2 regions of the Nonomuraea sp. NPDC050790 genome follow, and region 1 is predicted to be linked to the other one. Evidence: riboswitches for the same ligand, from Rfam matches in the RefSeq annotation. Region 1 holds a riboswitch; the other holds the start of a gene.
What was found. Region 1 has a riboswitch for thiamine pyrophosphate ahead of ACIBEJ_RS39355 (purine-cytosine permease family protein). Riboswitches for the same ligand answer to the same signal wherever they lie in the genome.
Positions count from the first base shown of each region.

Region 1 (7,560 bases):
CGGTGGGCCGGACGATCCTGGCCGTCGACGTGGTCGCCTTCCAGGCGCTGAAGACCTTCGACCCGCCGGTCAGCGCGCTCGGCGGGCTCACGGTGACCGGCGTGGCGCGGCACGGCAAGTTCCTCGACCTCGACTGCGACGGCCTCCACCTGATCATCCATCTGGCCCGCGCCGGGTGGCTGCGCTGGAAGGAGGACCTGTCGGGCGCGAAACCGGTCCGTCCCGGCAAGGGCCCCCTCGCGGTCCGGGTACGGCTGGCGCCCGACGACGAGGGCCTGGCGCCGGGGTTCGAGCTGACCGAGGCGGGCACGCAGAAGCGCCTCGCCGTCTATGTCACGAAAAATCCGGACGAGGTGCCGGGCATCGCCGCGCTCGGCCCCGACCCGCTGGCCGACACCTTCACCGTGGACGTGCTGAAGGGGATCTTGGGTGGCAACCGTACCCAGATCAAGGGTCTTCTGCGCGATCAGAAGGTGATCGCGGGCATCGGCAACGCCTACTCCGACGAGGTGCTGCACGCGGCCAAGATGTCCCCGTTCAAGATCGCGGCCACGCTGACCGACGCGCAGGTGGCCGACCTGCACGAGGCGATCGTCACCACGCTGCGCGAGGCGGTCGAGCGGGCGCACGGGGTGGCGGCCAAGGACCTCAAGGCGGAGAAGAAGTCCGGCCTGCGCGTGCACAACCGGGCCGGTCAGCCCTGCGACGTGTGCGGCGACACCATCAGGGAGGTCTCGTTCGCCGACTCCTCGCTGCAGTACTGCCCGACCTGCCAGACCGGCGGCAAGCCGCTGGCCGACCGGCGGATGTCGAAACTGCTCAAGTAGCCCGGTGGGCGGCGAAGTGGTAGCAGCCGTACTCGACCGCCCGTACGTGGACCATGGCCACCTCGGGGTCGGACAGCACCTCCTTGAGCGCCACCTGCGGGTCGGCGCCCTCGGGCAGGAGCCGTCCGCCGTGGATGCGGCCTTCCGAGGTGTAGGCGCGCAGGACCCGGTGGGCGGTGTGGGCGGCGGGCCAACCGGCCGAGTCCGGGCCCGCGCACGGCTCGGCGTGGACGAAGATCGGGCCCAGTTCGTCGTAGGGCCCGGGGTGGGCGCCGGTCTCGGCGGCCCAGCGGCGCAACGGCGCGTACGACACCAGGGCGATCCGATCGCCCGCCGCCGCCTTGCGCAGACAGCACCGCAGCGGCGCGCCGCCCTCCTCGTCAACGCTGAAGACGGGCGCCCTGCCCGCGTCGTCGGCCCGGAGCAGCTCCCGCACGATCACCGGGTCGATCGCTCTGATCTCGTATTCCATGTCCCGATGCTCTCCCGCCCCGCCCTGGAACGCTGGCGGCGGTCGGACCCGGCAATCGGGATTCAGGCCACGAACGGCTCCTGGCCGCTCTCGCTCACCATCGGCAGCCTGGCCGCCTCCCACGACTGCATGCCGCCGCCGACGTTGACCGCCTCGCGGCCGACGTGGTTGAGCCAGGCCGCCGCGTGCGCCGAACGCCCGCCGACCCGGCACACCACGTAGACGGGCTGCCCCGCGGGAACCTCGTCGAGACGGGCCTGCAACTCGCCCATGGGGATGTGCACCGCATCAGGAGCGTGCCCCGCCACCCACTCGCCCTGCTCACGCACGTCGAGCAGGTACGCGCCCGCGGGCACGTCCTTCGCCTCGATCTCAGGAACCGTCATGCACCCATTCTCCCAGGCCCCGAGACCGCCCCGTGTCTTGCCAGTTTCCGGCCGGATGGCATAATCCGCTCGAAACTTACATAAGCGCGGGAGCTCGGGCACGGCCGGGCTGAGAGGGCAATCCCCACGCATTGCCGACCGCATGAACCTGACCGGGTAATGCCGGCGTAGGGAGCGTTCACGATGACGCGTGTCGTCGATGGATCACACAACTCGGAGGGATCACACAACTCGGAGGGATCTCACCACTCGGAGGTGGCCCTGACCCTGGACGGGGCCACGCCGAAAACCCTCGGCGTGCTCGACCAGGGCGCGCTGTGGGCCAACCTCGCGGTCAGCCTGCTGGGCTTCTCCGGCGCGCTGCTGCTGCTCAACCCCCTCGGCGACGCGCCGCTGAGCCTGGCCGCGGCGCTCACCGCCACCGCGGTCGGCAGCCTCATCGGCACCGCCATGGTGGGCCTGTCGGCCATCCCCGGCACCCAGACGGGCAAACCGGCCATGGTCCTGCTGCGCGGGCTGTTCGGGGCGAAGCTGTCGTACATCCCGACCGTGCTCAACATCGTCCAGATGGTCGGCTGGGGCGCGTTCGAGCTCTGGGTCATCTCCAACGGCGCGATGGCCATCTTCGGTACGGCGGTGCCGTACGCGGTATGGGTGCTCGTCGCCGGAGCGGTCACCACGGCGCTGACGATCTGGCCGCTGGGCGCGATCAGGCTGCTGCGCAGGTACGTGACGATCGCGGTGATCCTGGCGATGATCTGGTTCGCGGTGGACTTCCTGGGCAAGGCCACGCCGCAGACCGGCGGCGACTGGAGCGCGTTCGCGCCGGCCGTCGACTACGTGATCGCGCTGTCGATCTCGTGGGTGCCGCTCGCCGCCGACTTCGCCCGGCACTCGCGCTCCAGCAGGGCCGCCTTCACCGGCGTCGTGGGCGGCTACACGCTGGCCCAGATCGCCTGCCTGGGCCTGGGTGTCTACGCGGTCGCGCTGGCGGGGTCCGCGGCGGTCACGGCCGACTCGACCGCGGTGTTCGCGCCGTTCGTGGCGGCGCCGCTGGGCGCGCTGTTCTTCGCCGTCCTGGTGCTGCGCGAGACCGACCAGTCGTTCGCGAACGTCTACTCCACGACCGTCTCCCTGCAGAACCTCATGCCCAGGGTGGACCGGCGGATCTTCTCCACCGTCATCGGCGTGCTGACGATCGCGATCGCGCTGGCCGTGGACGTCACCTCCTACGGCGCGTTTCTCGGGGTGATCGGCGCGGTCTTCGTGCCGATGTTCGCGGTGCTCGCGGTCGACTACTTCCTGCTCGGCGGCCACGCCCGGTGGAACACCGCGGAGGACGCGCCGGCCCGCTGGTCGATGCTGATCCCCTGGGCGCTGGGCTTCGCGGCCTACTGGGTGACCACGGGCACGCCCACGGTCGCGGCGTGGGACGGGATCTGGCTGTCGTTGCGCGAGGCCGTACGCCAGCCGTGGATGAACGGCGCGCTCGGCGGCGCCATCGTGGCGGCGCTGGTGACGCTGCTGGTCGGGCTGCTCGGCGGCGCGCGCGGGCGGGAGCGGGCGAAGTGAGCCCGCGGCTCTCGCCGTTCGGTCAGTGGCTCTCGACGGTCGGTCAGTGGCTCTCGAAGGTCGGTCAGCGGCTCTCGGCGGCCCGTCAGCGGCTCTCGACGGTCAGGAGGTGGCGCTTGGCGGCGGCGCCCCCGGCGTAGTCGCCGAGCCCGCCGTCGGCCTGCACGATCCGGTGACACGGGACGATCACGCAGACGGGGTTCTCGGCGAGCGCGTTCCCGACCGCCCGCAGCGCGCGCGGCCGGCCGATGCGCTCGGCGATCTCGCCGTAGGTCGTGGTCGTCCCGTACGGCACCGCCATCATCTTCTGCAGAACCGTCCTGGCGAACGGCGTGGCGAGGGTGAGGTCCACCGGCGTGGTGAACGTGCGCAGGCGGCCGGAGAAGTACGCGTCGAGCTCGCGGCGCACCGGGTCGAGCCGGGCGGCGTCGGGCCCGATGAAGGAGCCGAACTGCCTGGCGACCCGCTCGAAGACCGTGTTCTCCTCGTCGAAACTGCAGGTCACGACCCCGCGGGCGGTCACGGCGAGCACGAGGGCGCCGACCGCGCCCTGGTAGAGGCCGAAGGCGACGTCGGGCGGCTCGTCGCTGCGGTAGGTCGAGGAGGTCACGCGGAGCAGGGCATCGAGGTCACCGCTCGACATACCCTCACCCACTTCGCCACCTGGGAACCCGTGACCGCAGCGTATCGGACGGATCGCCCGACGGAAGCACCCCGCCACGGGCACTATGGAGATGTGGGAGACATGCGGGCAGGTAGTGACGACGACCTCGCCGCCGTGGTGCTCGCCAGTTCCCCGAACGCGATCATCGCCCTCGACCGGGACCAGACGGTGCTCCACTGGAACCCCGCGGCCGAGCGGCTCTTCGGCTGGACGGCCGCGGAGATCGTCGGACGCCGGGCCCCGATCGTGCCGGCGGAGCTGACCGCCGAGCACAACGCGGTGCTCGAACGCGTGCGCACCGGCGGCCAGGTCTCGCTGCACACCAAGCGTTTCCGCCGCGACGGGAGCCTGCTGGACGTGCGCATCGACACCAGCGCGCTGCTCCAGGGCAGCGCGGTGGCCGGGTACGTCTGCGTGCACCACCTGACGCAGGAGGACGAGGGCGCGCGGGTGCGCGTGGCGCGTCGCGAGCGGCTGGTGCGCCGGCTCAACGACGTGGTGGGCGACATCAACTCCGAGCTGGAGCTGCCCGCCGTACTCGACCGCATCGCCGCCAGCCTCACCGAGCTGACCGGCGCGGACGCGGGCGGTTTCGTGCTGATCGAGGGGGAACGGCTGCGCCTGGTGAGCGTGCACCAGTTGCCGGAGTCGCTGAAGGACACCACGGCCGACATGCGCAACAGCCTGGTCGGCAAGCTCTTACGCACCGGCAGGACCGTCCTGCTGGAGTCCCACGGGCTCGGCGACCTGGTCTGGGCCCGGCTGCCCGGACTGCACACGATCGCGCTCGGCGTGGCGGCGGTGGGCGGCCGGCCGTACGGGGCGCTGTACGCGCTGTTCGCCGACCACAAGCCGGGGCACGTCGAGCTGGAGCTGCTGGAGCTGCTCGCGGGGCACGCCGGGATCGCGGTCGGCAACGCGATGGCCTACCAGGACGCGGTACGCCAGCGGGCGCACGAGCGCGCGGTGTTCGACGCCAGCGCCGACGGCATCGCGGTCCTCGACGAGGAGGGCCGGGTGCTGCAGTGGAACCCGGCGGCGGCCGAGATGACCGCCTTCAGCGCCGAGGCGGTCCTCGGCGGCCCGCCGCCGTTCCCGCTGCCGCGGCCGGGGGAGAAGCTGACGTTCCAGATGGAGACGGGGCGCTGGCTCGACGTGGTGAGCGCGCGGATCGAGGAGACCGGGGAGATCGTCGTCGACTTCCGCGACGTGACGACGGCCAAGGAGCTCGAGGAGGCCAAGGATCTGTTCCTGGCGACCACGAGCCACGAGCTGCGTACGCCGATCACGATCGTCGGGGGTTTCGCCAGCACGCTCGACGCGCGCTGGGACAAGCTCAGCGACACCGAGCGGCGCTCGGCCGTGCACACGATCGCCGAGCGGGCCAGGTCGCTCGGGCAGCTCATCGACCATCTGCTGCTCGGCTCGCGGGCGGGGGCGGAGGAGCTGTCGGTGCGGATGGAGACGTTCGACCTGGCCGAGCGGGTGCGGGCGGCGACGCTGGGGCTGCCGGTGCTGTCGGACCGGCACAGCGTCGAGGTCGTCGTGCCGGAGGGCCTGCCGTCCGTGCGGGGCGACGCGCTGGCCACCGACATCATCCTGGGGCAGTTGCTGGAGAACGCGTTCAAGTACTCGCCCAGGGGCGGTCTCATCACCGTCGAGGCGTGGCAGGAGGACGATCGGGTGATCGTGGTGGTGGACGACGAGGGCGTGGGCATCGCCGCCCCGGACCGCGAGCGCATCTTCGAGCGGTTCGTGCAGGTGGACAGCGGTGATCGGCGCAGGTTCGGCGGGGTGGGGCTCGGGCTCTACATCGTGCGCAGCCTGGCCAGGGCGCAGGGCGGCGAGGTGAGCGCGCATCCCAGGCCCGGCGGCGGCACCCGGATCAGGCTGGCTTTGGGCCGTGCTCCTGATATCCGATCCGACACACCGGTGCGGTAACGAGGTGGTAACGGATGCGCTGATCTATCGTCCAATGTGTACAAGCTGTGATCGAGATGCGGTTTCTGGGACTGGGTAACGGGGCATTTCGGTCGTACCGGGGAGTGTTCCCTCGGGGGGAACTGGGAGCGGGGAGGTGCGCGTGTCGAGCGTGGTGCTGTTGCCTTACGCACCGTCCAGCGTCGCCGTCGCCCGCCAGCGTCTGAGCACTGATCTGCAGGCGAGCGGCGTGTTCGAGAATGCCATCGACGACGCCGTCCTGGTCGTGAGCGAGCTGCTGAGCAACGCTCTGAGGCATGCCCATCCACTGCCGTCCGGCATGGTCAGGGTGGCGTGGCTGTGGAGCGATGATCACATCGAAGTAGCGGTGAGCGACGGCGGAGCGGCCACCGAGCCGCGCGCGGGCCGCCCCACGCTCTCCTCGCTCGGTGGCCGTGGCCTGGGAATCGTCGAGTACGTCGCGGAGAGCTGGGGCGTTCGGCACGACGGCGACACCACTACGGTGTGGGCGGTCCTGCCCGCGCCGAACGGCGTGGCGAACGGGCAGGTGCCCGCGCTCAGAGAGGCCGGGTAGCCAGCACGGCCCGCTCCCCGGCCGTCCAGGCCGTGGAGACGAGCAGGTACAGCCCGGCCGCCAGCGGCATGAAGAGCGCGAAGAGCGCGGAGGCGAACGGCAGCGCCTTGATCCACGCCGGACCGTCGATCCTGCGGGCGGTCAGCCATGCCACGAAAGCGATCAGGAAGATCACCACGGCGAAGACCAAAAATGGCCAACTGATCAGTCCGTAATTCGCGACCAGTGCGGCAACCTGGTGCCCCAGGGGTGCGCCGAAAAGGGTTTGCCCGGCCAGCGCGGTCGGGTGCGTCGCGACCTGATACACCAGCCACAGGAACGGCGCCTGCGCCAGGCCAGGCCCGATCCCCGCGAACGGCGAACTGCCCTCCTTGGCGTAGAGCGCGTTCATCTCCTTGCCGAGCCGCTCGGGGTCACGGGCGTGGCGCTTCTGGAGCTCCTTCAGCTTGGGCGCGAGCCGTTCGCGGAGTCTGGCGGCTCTGGCCTGCTTGACGCCCAGCGGGATCAGCAGCACGCGGACCGCGACGGTGAACAGCACGATGCCGAGCGCGGCGTTGCCGCCCGCCGTGCCGATGACGAAATGGACCAGAGAGTCGATCATGAGCCCTTCCTCAGGGGGAATGAGGGCTCGCCCGGATACGAGCCCCGCCTAACGTGAAGCGGGGCTCGGTGACGGGGCTCTCGGTCTGGCCCGGCCGGAGGCGTCGGGATCGCGCTGCCGTACGAACGCGGTCCGGCGCGCGTAACGCAGCGGGAAGCTCGGCGCGGCGCCGTCACGCGCGGGCAGCAGCCTGGCCGCCCACGCCGACAGCAGCAGGATGCCGACGCTCGCCAGCGTGGCCAGCGCCACCAGCCAGGCGGGATCGAACAGGAAGGTCACCGCGAGGGCGACCCGCTGATCACCCTGACCGCGATGAACACGACCAGAGCGATGACGCCGATGATCAGAGCCACCTTGAACAGCACGGCGACCATCGGGAGGACGAAGTTGAACAGCACGAAGACAGCGGCCAGCGTGCCCAGCACCAGCGCGACAATGCGACCCATGTGACCAAGGTACGTCCTTCGGCGTCCTTACGGCTCGGTGACGTCCATATCGGTTGCGTCGCGCGGGGCCGTACCGT
Region 1 is NZ_JBITGF010000009.1:134,920-142,479, reverse strand. It holds gene ACIBEJ_RS39370 (Fpg/Nei family DNA glycosylase) at 1-827, shown strand, start outside; gene ACIBEJ_RS39365 (DUF1203 domain-containing protein) at 820-1,299, opposite strand; gene ACIBEJ_RS39360 (rhodanese-like domain-containing protein) at 1,362-1,685, opposite strand; TPP riboswitch at 1,762-1,876, shown strand; gene ACIBEJ_RS39355 (purine-cytosine permease family protein) at 1,941-3,257, shown strand; gene ACIBEJ_RS39350 (methylated-DNA--[protein]-cysteine S-methyltransferase) at 3,343-3,900, opposite strand; gene ACIBEJ_RS39345 (PAS domain S-box protein) at 4,003-5,862, shown strand; gene ACIBEJ_RS39340 (ATP-binding protein) at 6,005-6,436, shown strand; gene ACIBEJ_RS39335 (YidC/Oxa1 family membrane protein insertase) at 6,420-7,037, opposite strand; gene ACIBEJ_RS39330 (DUF6412 domain-containing protein) at 7,086-7,316, opposite strand; gene ACIBEJ_RS39325 (hypothetical protein) at 7,313-7,483, opposite strand.

Region 2 (7,560 bases), on a different contig from region 1:
CGCTGGTGCGCGAGGAGGACTGGCGGCGCACCCGCCTGCGCGAGGTGACCCGCCGCCTGCGCCACGAGCTCACCACGCTCGGCTACGCCCCCGAGCCCGGCCACGCCCACATCATCGCGCTGGGCGCGCCCAGCAGGACCGACGTCCTGCTCGCCCGCGACCTGCTGGAACAGCGCGGCGTCTACGGCTCGGCCTGCTTCCCGCCGTCCGGCTCGCACGAACGCGGCCTGGTGCGCCTGGCCCCGCACGCGGCCCTGTCCGACCAGGACGTGGACCGCGTGGTGGGCGCCTGCCGCGACATCCGCACGCTGTGCGGCTTCTGAGCGGGTACGGCAAGCCTCAAAGCATCTGAGCGGGTACGGCCGGCCTCAGCTCGACCAGCCAAGTCGAACAGCCCGGCTCAGACCGCCGCCACCGCCGAGTGGTTGAGCCGCTGGAAGACCTCGGAGGAGGCGCTGGAGCGGTTGAAGGTGATGAAGTGGATGCCCGGCGCGCCCTCGTCGAGCAGCCGCTGGCACAGCTCGGCGCCGTGGTCGATGCCCAGCCGCCGCACCGCCGCCGGATCGTCGGCCACCGCCTCGAAGCGCGCCGCCACGTCCGGCGGGAACGGCGCCCCGGACAACTGCTCGGACCGGGCGATCGTGCTCATCTGGGTGACGGGCATGATGCACGGGATGATCGGCGTGGCACAGCCCTTGGCCGCCACCCGGTCACGCAGCCGCAGGTAGTCCTCGGCGCGGAAGAACATCTGGGTGATCGCGTAGTCGGCGCCCGCGCGGCACTTCTGGACGAAGTAGTCGGTGTCGGACTCGATGGACGGCGACCGGGGGTGCTTGTAGGGGAAGGCCGCCACGCCCACGCAGAAGTCGCCGGACTGGCGGATCAGCCGGACCAGGTCCTCGGCGTACTGGACGCCTTCCGGGTGCTGGACCCATTCGGCGGTCGGGTCGCCGGGCGGGTCGCCGCGCACGGCCAGGATGTTGCGCACCCCGGCGTCGGCGAAGCGGCCCACCAGGTGGCGCAGCTCGCGCACGGAGTGGTTGACGGCGGTGAAGTGCGCCACCGGGGTGAGCGTGGTCTCGTGGGCGACGCGTTCGACGATGTCGACGGTGCGGTCGCGGGTGGTGCCGCCCGCGCCGTACGTCACGGAGACGAAGGTGGGACGGAGCGACTCCAGCTCGCGGATGGCTCGCCACAGCTGCCGCTCGCCCTCGTCGGTCTTCGGCGGGAAGAACTCGAAGGAGAACGACCGCCCACCAGAGGCGAGCAGCTCGCGCACGGTGGGAACACGATCGGGCAGGATGGAGGGTCGACCAAGCGCCATGGACCAAGGTTACCGCCCGCGGATCGAGCGGAGATCGAAGCCTGGTCCACCGCCCGTTAGTCTCATGAGCATGACCACTGACGCCCTGCGCCAGCAGGTGGACCGTTCGCTCAGGCAGTTCGTCGGCCGGCAGGAGCCTGCCCTCGGCGATCCCGACCTGGAGCCGCTGCTGGCGGCGGCGAACGACCTGCTGTCGGGGGGCAAGCGGCTGCGTCCGGCGTTCTGCTACTGGGGCTGGCGCGGCGCGGGCGGCGAGGACGGTCCCGGCATCTTCGCCGCGGCGGCCTCGCTGGAGCTGCTGCAGGCCAGCGCGCTGGTCCACGACGACGTCATGGACAAGAGCGATCTGCGCCGCGGCATGCCGTCCGCGCACCGCCGCTTCCAGGCGCTGCACGAGAAGGCGGGCTGGCACGGCGCGGCCGAGCAGTTCGGCGAGGGCGCGGCGATCCTGCTGGGCAACCTGCTGCTCATCTGGTCGGGCGAGATGTGGCGCACCAGCGGGCTGCCGCCGCGCTCGCTGGCGGCCGCGCAGCCGCTGCACGACCACATGCGCACCGAGCTGATGTGCGGCCAGTACCTCGACCTGCTGGAGCAGGCCCACGGCGAGAACTCCTTCGACTCGGCGCTGCGGGTGGCGCTGTACAAGAGCGGCAAGTACTCGGTGGAGCAGCCGCTGCGGCTCGGGCTCGTGCTCGCGGCCGGCAGCGTGGAGCCGTGGATCGACGAGCTCTGCGTCGAGTACGGCCGGCGCGTCGGCATCGCCTTCCAGTTGCGCGACGACATCCTGGGCGTGTTCGGCGACCCGGCGCAGACGGGCAAGCCGGCCGGCGACGACCTGCGCGAGGGCAAGCGGACGATGCTGGTGGCCAGGACGCTGGCAGCGGCGGCCTCCGACGACGCCCAGATCGTCCGCCGCCTGCTGGGCGACCCGGCGCTCGACGAGCAGGGCGTGGCGACGCTGCGCGGCATCATCGACGACACTGGGGCGCTGCAGGAGTGCGAGGACCTGATCGCGTCCTACCTGGACGAGGCGCTCGCGGCGCTGGCCAGGGCCCCGATCACGCAGGAGGCGCGGGCGGCGCTGGACGGGCTGGCCGTCGCCGCCACCACCCGCAAGTCCTGACCTTTCGCGACCCGGGCGCTGATCGGCGACCACACACGGTCGGTACGGGCGGAGACGGCTTGGGGCGACGTCGGCCTCGGCGGCGCGTGCGGCTGCCCGCCGATCCCTCGGCAGACAGCCGCACCGCGTACGGTCTCGGCCCCAAGCCCTACCGCGTCAGGAAGCCGCGCCGGCCAGGCGCTTGGCGAACTCGGCCGCCGCGGCGCCCGGGTCGTCGGCCTCGGTGACGGCGCGGACGACCACGGCCCGGCGCACCCCGTAGGAGAGCACCTCGTCGAGGTTGTCCAGGTCGATGCCGCCGATGCCGAACCACGGCCGGTCCGTGCCGAGCGCCGCCGCGTGCCGCAGCAGCGCGGGTCCGGGCGCGTGGCGTCCCGGCTTGGTCGGCGTCGGCCAGATCGGGCCGCAGCAGTAGTAGTCGACGCCCGGCTCCACCGCGGCGGCGGAAGCCTCCGCGGCGGAGTGGGTGGACCGTCCGATGACGATGTCGTCGCCGAGGATCTCTCGCGCGACCGTCACGGGAAGGTCGTCCTGCCCCAGGTGGAGCACGTCTGGGCGGGCCGCGAAGGCGACGTCGGCCCGGTCGTTGACGGCGAGCAGCTTGCCGTGCCGGTCGCAGGCGTCGCGGAAGACCTCGAGCAGCGCGAGCTCTTCGCGCGCCTCGAGTCCCTTCTCCCGCAACTGGACGATGTCCACGCCGTTGGCCAGCACGGCGTCGAGGAAGTCGGCCAGGTCGCCGCGTCCTCGCCGCCCGTCGGTGCAGAGGTAGAGGCGGGCCTCAGAAACCGAGGGCCTGGGCACGCCGCTTGACCTCCGTGTGCCGACCGGCCTTGATCGCGTCGACGGGCGATCCCGGCAGTGATTCGTCTGGGGTGAAGAGCCAGCGCAGGGCTTCGACTTCGTCGTAGCCGGCGTCCTGCAGCACGGTGAGCGTGCCGGGCAGGCCCTTCATCACTTCCTTTCCGTCGAGGAAGACCGCGGGCACCTGGGGCCCGCCGCTGCCTCGCCGTACGCCGAGGAGCTTGTGGTCTTTGAGGAGCTGCTTGGCCCGTCCGATCGTGAGATCCATGCGCGCGGCCACTTCGGGGAGAGTGAGCCACTCGCTGACGAGCTGGTCGGTCTCCCGGTCGATCTGTGCAACAGAAAGCGTCACGAAACCACAACTACCACATGCCGCGCTTGCTCAAACAACACAATCCCGTAGGGCGACATCCGGATCTACCAGGCGTTCCACATCAAGACGGGCGCCGGCTTCGATGAGACGACGGCCCTGCACGAGGTCGCGGGGCCGGTCGGCGGCCAGGACGGCGGTGATCCGGTCCTCCGAGGTCAGCCACACCGCCGACCACTTGGGCCCCTCGCGGTGGACGACGCGGGCGCCGGCGCGGTGGTAGCCGGCGTACTGCAGCATGTGGCCGAACTGCTCCGACCAGAAGTACGGCACCGGGTCGTAGACGGCCTTCTCCCCCATCAGGGTGGCGGCGGCGACGTCGGGGGCGTTGAGCGCGGTGTCCCAGTGTTCGACGCGCATCCGGGTCTGGAAGCGGCGTGACCACCAGTTGGCGCAGTCGCCGACGGCCACCACGCCGGGCAGCGACGTGCGCAGGTGCTCGTCGGTGACGACGCCGTTGTGCAGGTCGATGTCGGCGTCGGCGAGCCATTCCAGGACCGGGCGGGCGCCGATGCCGGAGACCACGACGTGCGCGGGCACGAACTCGCCGCCGACCAGCTCCACGCCGCCCTCGACGACCTCGCTGACCATCGTGTCCAGGCGCAGGTCCACGCCCTCGTACCAGGGCAGGGTGAGCGCGCCCATCTCGCCGATCGCGTGCGAGAGCGGCGTCGCGGCGGCCTCGATCACGGTGACCTCGCAGCCCGCCTTGCGCGCCGCGGTCGCCACCTCGGCGCCGATCCAGCCCGCGCCCGCCACCACGACGTGCGCGCCGGGCACCAGGGCGGCGCGCAGCACGTGGGCGTCGTCGAGCGTGCGCAGCACGAGCTGGGGGCCCTCCCCCGGCAGCCGGATCGGCTCGGAGCCGGTGGCGATCACCAGGCCGTCGTAGGGCAGCTCGCCCTCGGTGGTCTCCACCAGGCCCTCGCGCAGGGACTTCGCGGCGACGCCGGGACGGAAGTCGACGCGCAGCGCGGCCAGGTCGGTGTCGACGAAGCTGTCGTCGCTCGTGCCGAGCAGGACCGCCTTCGACAGCGGTGGACGGTCGTATGGCCGGTGCCGCTCCTCGCCGAGGAGGGTGACCCTTCCCTCGAACCCGCGCCCGCGCAGCGACTCGACGCTGCGCACTCCGGCCAGGCCGGCTCCCACCACCACGACGTGATCCACGGTTCCGACGATACCGGGGTCATTCGCGGGTGTGCCGGGCGAGGCCGTAGGGTGGGGGCCGTAAGACGCGCGGGAGTCCGGCCTTAACCGGACTGAGAGGAAGGCTTCATCGGGCCTTCGACCGTAAGACACCTGATCCGGATCATGCCGGCGTAGGGAGCGGATCATGGACGTGATCGTGGGCGGGGGCGTCGTCGGGCTGAGCGCGGCCTGGCGCCTGGCCCGCTCGGGACGGCCCGTCACCGTCGTCGACCCGGCGCCCGTCTCCGGCGCCACCCATGCCGCCGCGGGGATGCTCGCGCCGGTCAGCGAGGTCACCTTCACCGAGGAACCGCTGCTGCGCCTGGGCGCGGCCTCCCTCGCGCGCTGGCCCGCGTTCGCCGCGGAACTGGCCGCCGAGGCGGGCCTCGGCTCCGGTGCCCTCGACTACCGCGCCGACGGCACGCTCGACGTGGCCTTCGGCGCCGACGACCTGGCGGCCCTGGAGGAGACCGCGGCCTTCATGGAGAAGCTGGGGCTCCGGGTCGAGCGGCTCAGCGGGCGCGAATGCCGCCGCCTGGAGCCCATGCTCGCGCCGTCGGTGCGCGGCGGGCTCCTGGCGCCCGGCGACGCCTGGGTGGACCCGCGCAGGGTCGCCGCCGCGCTCCTGGCCGCTCTGGAGCGCCTCGGGGTCCCGATGGTGCGGGCGCGCGTGCGCGAGCTGCTGCGGGGCGATGAGGGCGTCCAGGGGGTACGGCTGGGCCCGGGTGAGGCGGGCGGCGGGCCGTACCCGGAGGAGCTGCGCGCGGAGCGGGTGGTGCTGGCGGCGGGGGCGTGGAGCGGCGCGCTGGCCGAGGTGCCGGTGCGGCCGGTGAAGGGGCAGATCCTGCGCCTGCGCTCGCCGCGGCCGCTGCTGGGCAGGTGCGTGCGCGGCATGGTGCACGGGCTGCCCGTCTACCTGGTGCCGCGCGGCGACGGAGAGCTGGTCGTGGGGGCCACGCAGGAGGAGCTGGGGTTCGACACCCGGGTGACCGCGGGCGGGGTGTACGAGCTGCTGCGCGACGCCCGCGAGCTGGTGCCGGGGGTGACCGAGCTCGAACTGGCGGAGGTGGTGGCGGGGCTGCGTCCCGGCACGCCGGACAACCTGCCCCTCATCGGTCCCGGCGGCGAGCCGGGGCTGCTGCTGGCCACCGGGCACCATCGCGGCGGGGTGCTGCTGGCCCCGCTGACGGCCGCCCTGTTGACGGGCGAGGAGGAAGAGCTGGCGCCGTTGTGTGCTCCCGGCCGGTTCGCCGCCTGAACAGGCATTTTTCATCCCGAAGGGGGATATTTCATGAATGTGACGATCAACGGGGCCGCCCATGAGGTGCCCCACGGGACCACGGTGGCGCAGGCCGTACGGACGCTGACGACGGCCACCACGGGCGTCGCGGTGGCCGTGAACGACGAGGTGGTCACGCGCGGCTCGTGGGAGACCACGGCGCTGGCCGAGCTCGACCGGGTCGAGGTGCTCACGGCGGTGCAGGGTGGATGAGCTGATCATCGGCGGGGAGAAATTCGCCTCCCGCCTCATCATGGGCACCGGCGGCGCCCCCTCGCTGGAGGTGCTCGACCAGGCGCTGGCCGCCTCGGGCACCGAGCTGACCACGGTGGCGATGCGGCGGCTCGACCCGTCCGCGCCCGGCTCCGTGCTCGACGTGCTGCGCGAGCGCGGCATCAAGGTGCTGCCCAACACCGCCGGGTGCTTCACGGCGGGCGAGGCCGTGCTGACCGCGAGGCTCGCCCGCGAGGCGCTCGGCACCAACTGGGTCAAGCTGGAGGTCATCGCCGACGAGCGCACGCTGCTGCCCGACCCGATCGAGACCTTCGACGCGGCGGAGCGGCTGGTCGCCGACGGGTTCGTGGTGCTGCCCTACATCGGCGACGACCCCGCGCTGGCCCGGCGGCTCGAACAGGCCGGCTGCGCGGCGGTCATGCCGCTCGGCGCGCCCATCGGCTCGGGGCTCGGCATCCGCAACCCGCACAACATCGAGCTCATCGTCGAGGCCGCCTCGGTGCCGGTCATCCTGGACGCCGGGATCGGCACGGCCAGCGACGCCGCCCTCGCGATGGAGCTGGGCTGCGACGCGGTGCTCCTGGCCACCGCCGTCACCAGGGCGCAGCGGCCCGACCTGATGGCCGCCGCGATGAGGTCGGCCGTCCAGGCGGGCCGGATGGCGCGCCAGGCCGGGCGGATCCCCCGCCGCCGGTATGCTGAAGCGTCCTCGCCCATGCACCCTTAGTGACGACGGAGTGCCACGTAATGGCATCGGTTTCGGATGGTCAGGCCCCTCCAGTGGCAAAACGACCGTAAACTCGGCCGCGTGGACACGACGACCGCGGACCCTCTCGTCGGGCGACTGCTCGACGGGCGCTATCGCATCGAGTCCCGGATCGCCCGGGGCGGGATGGCGACCGTCTACCTGGCGCTCGACGTCAGGCTGGACCGCACGGTCGCGCTGAAGGTCATGCACCGCTCGCTCGCCGAGGACCCGGCGTTCGTGCGCAGGTTCATCGGCGAGGCCAAGTCCGTGGCCAGCCTGTCGCATCCCAACGTGGTGCACGTCTTCGACCAGGGCACCGACGGCGACGTCGTCTACCTGTCGATGGAGTACGTGCCGGGCAAGACCCTGCGCGACATCCTGCGCGAGCGGGGCAGGCTGCCGGCCCGCGAGGCCCTGGAGATCATGATCCCGGTGCTGGCCGCGCTCGGCGCCGCCCACCAGAGCGGGATGGTCCACCGCGACGTCAAGCCGG
Region 2 is NZ_JBITGF010000005.1:500,197-507,756, forward strand. It holds gene ACIBEJ_RS27535 (aminotransferase class I/II-fold pyridoxal phosphate-dependent enzyme) at 1-323, shown strand, start outside; gene metF (methylenetetrahydrofolate reductase [NAD(P)H]) at 401-1,324, opposite strand; gene ACIBEJ_RS27545 (polyprenyl synthetase family protein) at 1,395-2,447, shown strand; gene thiE (thiamine phosphate synthase) at 2,604-3,248, opposite strand; gene ACIBEJ_RS27555 (Rv2175c family DNA-binding protein) at 3,226-3,600, opposite strand; gene ACIBEJ_RS27560 (NAD(P)/FAD-dependent oxidoreductase) at 3,631-4,785, opposite strand; TPP riboswitch at 4,845-4,961, shown strand; gene thiO (glycine oxidase ThiO) at 4,952-6,064, shown strand; gene thiS (sulfur carrier protein ThiS) at 6,098-6,298, shown strand; gene ACIBEJ_RS27575 (thiazole synthase) at 6,291-7,046, shown strand; gene pknB (Stk1 family PASTA domain-containing Ser/Thr kinase) at 7,128-7,560, shown strand, end outside.
Region 2: it holds a riboswitch for thiamine pyrophosphate, as region 1 does, so the genes downstream of both, thiO (glycine oxidase ThiO) here and ACIBEJ_RS39355 (purine-cytosine permease family protein) in region 1, are expected to answer to the same signal.